Linked DNA regions of Jeotgalibacillus aurantiacus. The protein of the gene in region 2 interacts with the protein of the main gene of each other region in a pairwise test. Links are inferred from orthologs where the notes say so. Each region holds a gene or a part of one and is shown on either strand. Other genes may lie near its edges.

Region 1 (2,953 bases), on a different replicon or contig from region 2:
GCTTGTCAGAATACTGATCAGAAGCATCGTCGCAAACCCTTTAACAGAGCTTGTTCCGAATGCAAACAGCACAATACCTGCAAGGAGTGTTGTAATATTCGCATCAAAGATCGTCCAAAGTGAGGATCCGCTACCTTTTTTCCAGGCATCTTTGATTGAACGCCCCACACGAAGTTCTTCTTTTACCCGTTCGTAGGTGATGATATTGGCATCAATCGCCATACCGACCCCGAGGATCAGGGCTGCAATACCCGGTAAGGTTAAGACACCATTCAACCAGTCAAAAATAAGCAGAATTAAGTAAATATATACGGAAAGCGTCAGGATTCCAATGAATCCAGGGAAACGATAGACCACAAGCATAAACAGGAAAATCAGCGAAATACCAATAATCCCTGCTAATATTGTCTGATCCATTGCCATTAGACCAAATGAAGCTCCTACAGAAGTAGAATAAACTTCAACAAGTTCAACAGGCAGAGAACCGGCGTTTAAAAGGTCTCTCAGGTTTTGAGCTTCCTCAAGCGTAAAATTCCCAGAAATCGTTACCGTTTCTCTATCTAGCACTTGATTTACGTATGGGGCAGAAATAAATTTAGGATCTTCCTTCGTCACTTCTTCCCGGAAAGAGTCACCCTCTTCATAATCAAGCCAGATCACTAGTTGATTCTCAGGTGCCATAGCGAGAATACGCTCTGTTATTTCACCAAACTGTGTTGCATCCTTTAATTGAACCTGCACAATCGGCGCATTTGTATTCGGGTCAAAGATTTGTGTGGCACCACCCTCAACAAGGTCAGCACCGGTCATCTGAACTTCATCATTCACATCACGGAATGTCAGGTTGGCTTCAGTAGACAGAATCTCTCTTGCCTCATTCTGATCCTCTACCCCTGCAAGCTGAACACGGATTCTATTGCCATCCTCGACCTGAATGACCGGTTCGCTGACACCAAGGACGTTCACTCTTCGTTCAAGTGCTTCTGCTGTATCTGATACAACGGCTTCCGTTATGTCCTGTCCTTCTTCAGCGGGCTCCACTTCATAAAGAACTTCAAATCCACCCTGGAGGTCAAGTCCAAGCTTAATGTTGTTAAGTATCGTCTGAGAGGTCAATCCCATTGTGCCGCCTATTAGAATGACTAATAGAAAAAAAGCGACAATCCTGCTGCGCTTTATCATTATGTAAAAATCCTCCTCAATTACATGCACACGGTGTGCAAGAAAACTTCAGCCAAAACATTGCTCCGGCTTGTAACAAACTTGTAAAACGTCTGAAATTTCAGCAACAGACTTATTATGTAACAGTTGAGAACACGTGTCAATGACCTATAAAATTTGTCAGGACTTGTTCAAGTTTCCGTTTTGTTCTCCATAAAGCAGCAGTTCGACTTCGTCATCATTGAGACCATTTCCTACTGAAAATGAGCGGTACTCCTGATTCGCCATATAATTCATAAAATCACCGGCTTTAATAGATAATATTTCATTTACAGCACGGTGAATACGAATTTCGCCCTGTTCCCTCTTCCACTTCTTTGTTTGCATGTATTTCCAAAGAAGCTCAGGGGTTGCCGAATCATATCCGTAAAGCTGTAATTCCTGCGCTTTACTGACAAGAGCCGGACCGGCCACTCTGAATGCTTCTTCAAATGACATTTCCTTATTCACACATTCTCCTCCTGTCTATCTTGTTGTACTAACCAATCTCTCTTTGTGCATATGATTCATTGTAGCTGAAATCAAGTCGTTTGAGAAGATGGAGGACACTGTGTCGACATTTATTAAAGGAACCATTTTACTGATGGTAGCCGCACTGGCCACAAAAATATTGGGATTTGTTCATCGGATAATGCTCGCCGGGCTGACTGGTGAAGAAGGCGTCGGATTATATATGATGACATTTCCTGCTCTGATGCTTGCTATCACGGTCACCCAGCTTGGTCTGCCAATTGCCATTTCAAAATATGTATCCGAAGCGGAAGCCAAAAAAAGCCCGCACGAAGTCAGAAATATTCTGACTGCATCGTTGTGGATTACAGGATCACTGGCATGTTTATTAACACCTGCTCTGTTTTTCTCGGCACCATTCATCGCTAATGTTCTGCTGGACAACAACCGTACACTTATTCCCTTTATTGCAGTACTTCCGGTTGTGCCCATTGCAGCCTTTTCAGCTGTCCTGCGGGGATACTTCATGGGTAAACAAAAGATGGGTGTTACAGCAGCAGGATCCGTCATTGAACAACTGGTAAGGATATTTCTGTTAACATGGATTGTTTCAGCACTGATGGAACGCGGAATCGAATATGCAGCGGCAGGGGCAATGATTGCGTCCGTTGCAGGTGAGCTCGTTTCACTACTCTTTCTTCTAACTGTTTTTTACATAACAAAAAGACCGGTCAGAATGAAAAAGCCGGTCATGTTTGCTGCTACATCAAAAAAACTTCTCAATATCGCACTACCTTCTGCAGGAAGCAGGATGGTCGGATCTGCAGCGTGGTTTCTTGAACCGATTATTGTGATGAAATGTCTGATGATGACGGGCTTAACCGCATCATATGTAACCGGGCAATACGGATTGCTGACAGGATTTATTCTTCCTGTCCTTTTACTGCCATCCTTTATTACGGTCTCACTCAGTACCGCTCTTGTTCCCTCAATCAGCGAGGCGCTGGCAAAAAAGCAGCTGCAGACTGTTGAACACAGGGTTCATCAGGCACTCAGAATTTCACTTGTAACCGGTGCACTGTTTTCCCTACTGCTGTTTATGGAAGGAGAGTATTTCCTTCAGCTGCTCTATCACACCTCAAACGGGCAGGATATACTGAAGCTTTTATCTGCACTATTCATTTTTTATTATTATCAGGGTCCCCTTCATGCTGTCATGCAGGCATTCGAAGCGGCGGGAACAGCTATGATCAACAGCATTATTGGTGCCATTGTCAAATTG
Region 2 (2,824 bases):
CCGTAATATGCTCAAGCTCAGCTCCTTTATACGTGCTGACAATCTCAGGTGATGTCCACTCAACCTTTTCAGTCACTTCTTCCAGCAGTTCCTTTGCTACCACGTATTGTTCACCGTTCTCTTTCACCACTACATAGTCAAGATCCGGGTGAAGGGCGATCGCAAGGTTAGCAGGAATCGTCCAAGGTGTTGTCGTCCAGATAACAAATTTCACACCTGCATCCAGTACACCTTTTCCATCCTTTACGTCAAACGCAACATAAATAGAAGGTGAACGCTTATCCTGGTATTCAATCTCTGCTTCAGCAAGCGCTGACTCACTTGATGGAGACCAGTAAACAGGCTTTTTCCCTTTGTAGATGTAGCCCTTTTTCGCCATATCGCCGAATACACGGATCTGCTGTGCTTCATACTCTGGGTTCAATGTAATATACGGGTTTTCCCAATCACCACGAACACCGATGCGCTTAAACTGTGAGCGCTGGTTATCAATCTGCTGGAGTGCATATTCCGCACATTTTTCACGGAATTCAGCCACTGTCATTTCTTTACGCTTTACACCCTTGTTTGTAAGAGCCTGTTCAATCGGCAGACCGTGTGTATCCCAGCCCGGCACATAAGGCGCGCTAAAACCGCTCATTGATTTATAACGTACGATAAAATCTTTCAGTACTTTATTCAGTGCGTGCCCCATATGAAGGTCCCCGTTCGCATACGGAGGTCCGTCATGCAGCACAAATAACGGTCTTCCTGCCGTTCTTTCCTGCACCTTTTTATAAATGTCCATCTCTGCCCATTTTTCCTGAATTTCAGGCTCGCGGTTAGGCAGATTGCCTCTCATTGGAAAAGCTGTTTTAGGCATGAGTAATGTATCTTTGTACTCCATTGTATTTCCTCCTTCAGTTCTCTTTCTTTAAAAAACAAAAAAGACTCCCCATCCCAAAAAGGGACGAGAGAGCCTTATGCTATCACGCGGTACCACCCTTATAGAAAAACAAAGTGCTGTTTTTCCACTCAAGAAGCTGTTAACGCCGCCACACGTCAGGGCTTACTTACTTTCAGCTCTGAAACTCCAGGATGATCTTCGTCTGTCCGTCCGCACCGGGCTCTCACCTTCCCCGGTTCGCTTTATGTCGGCTCAAATCAGATTACTCTTCCTATCAACGTATATCGTATTCATCAGTTTAATCATTTTTCAACAATCCTATTATAGTCAAACTGCTGTTGATCCGTCAATCATTCAATTATTCGTGCGGTTCCGGCTCAAGTCTTTTCAGTTCAGTCGTGTCGAGGTCATATTCCATCAGCTCATCCCAGTCTCCGTTATTGATCAGTTCAAGCTGTGCTTCAATCAGCATTTTAAAACGGGTACGGAAAACTTTTGACTGTTTTTTCAGCTCTTCAATCTCAATTGCGATCTTACGCGCTTTTGACAAGGACTCATTGACGATCCGGTCTGCATTTTTTTCTGCTTCCTTCACGATAAGTTTTGCTTCCTTATTGGCGTTACGCTTTACTTCCTCAGCTGCTTCCTGTGCAACAACGATGGATTTGTTCAGCGTTTCCTCGATCGTTGTAAAATGCCCAAGACGCTCTGTATGCATAGAAAGCTTTTCCTCAAGCTCTTTTTTCTCACGCAGAACGAGTTCAAAGTCTCTCATCACGTGATCAAGAAACTCATTCACTTCATCTTCATCATATCCTCTGAAACCTCTGCTGAAATCTTTATTATGTATATCCAATGGCGATAACGGCATCATTGCACCTCCAAAATTATTCATGTTGTCTTTCCATTATACTGATCATTCGACGAATTGTGTGACATTTCCTCTTTTTATCAGAATTTTTTAAGGGGCCTACTCCAAATAGAAAAAGCTTGTCCGGATCCTGTCTTTTTTAGTTGTTCCGAGATGTTCACCAATCCGGAAGCGTCCAAACTTCCTGACAGACACCATATCTCCCTGGTCACACTCAAAGGCGATCCGTTCTTCCACTCTGAAATTCACCTTCACTCTTCCGCTTTGAATAAGCTGTTGAGCTTTTTGTCTTGAAATCGACAGCGCAGATGCTGTAATTGTATCAAGTCTCATTGAAGAAACGAAAGCCTGCTTTTCCACCCATTTTTCCAAAGGAGTCCCTTTTTCGTCCCAGGAGATGGCTTCAGTTTTGACAGTCGCCTTACCGATTTGCGTGACATTCATCGATAAAAATGAAGACATTTCTTTTGTCGTGACAATTTGAACGCCATGCTCAGGGAAAATAATATCTCCGAGCTTTTCTCTTTTTATGCCAAGCCCCATTAGTGAACCAAGTACATCGCTATGTTCAACTGTGACAAATTTTTCAGGATAGCGGACCTGTAATAAAGACAGTTCAAAATCCTCAAATTGCGGTTCGAAATAAGATGGATAAAACAGCGCTCTTTTCCTCTCTGAATCACCGCCACCTTCAAAAGCAACCTGAACCTCTCCCTGCTGTCCTGCAAGTGACTGTACAATAAACTGCTGTCTCGGATCCAGAAAGTCTGTCAGCTTCGGTGCATACTTCATTTCCGTATCTGCTTTCCAGTCGAGAACCTGATCGATAAAATCCTTTTCCTCTTTTCGAAAATGCTGATAGACAGACATACACTTCACTCCTTGTAACAAATAAAGCCCGGTACCGCCAGAAGGCAAGCACCGGACTTGAGATGAAATCTACATAATCATAAAATACAGTTGTCTTAATCCCATTCCCGCAAAGTTCAGCGCTATGATCGCCACAATCGGTGAAATATCAATCATGCCGAGTGGCGGGATGATCTTGCGGAAAGGCTCTAAATAAG

The links. Proteins that work in one complex are often made in the same cells at the same time.
Region 1: the proteins of H7968_RS07720 (region 2) and H7968_RS14165 interact in binary tests that used the Bacillus subtilis proteins (3 or more experiments, as listed by UniProt). The link is inferred for Jeotgalibacillus aurantiacus from one-to-one orthologs.

The regions. Positions count from the first base shown.
Region 1 is NZ_JACNMS010000004.1:260,630-263,582, reverse strand. What follows is about bases 7-2,953. They hold H7968_RS14165 (post-transcriptional regulator), read right to left. Parts: upstream 1,672-2,953; coding sequence 1,342-1,671; downstream 7-1,341. Other genes in these bases: spoVB (stage V sporulation protein B), read left to right, coding at 1,772-2,953; secDF (protein translocase subunit SecDF), read right to left, coding at 7-1,182. Also shown: more of secDF, read right to left, coding at 1-6. UniProt on the Bacillus subtilis protein: Required for post-transcription initiation control of the comE operon. Promotes the accumulation of its target comE mRNA to septal and polar sites.
Region 2 is NZ_JACNMS010000002.1:583,694-586,517, forward strand. What follows is about bases 2-2,819. They hold H7968_RS07720 (DivIVA domain-containing protein), read right to left. Parts: upstream 1,758-2,819; coding sequence 1,245-1,757; downstream 2-1,244. Other genes in these bases: ileS (isoleucine--tRNA ligase), read right to left, coding at 2-886; H7968_RS07725 (YlmH family RNA-binding protein), read right to left, coding at 1,857-2,627; H7968_RS07730 (YggT family protein), read right to left, coding at 2,697-2,819. In the rest of the region: more of ileS, read right to left, coding at 1-1; more of H7968_RS07730, read right to left, coding at 2,820-2,824. UniProt on the Bacillus subtilis protein: May act as a pilot protein, directing MinCD to the polar septation sites or by inhibiting MinCD at the midcell site of division. Required for polar localization of the chromosome during sporulation.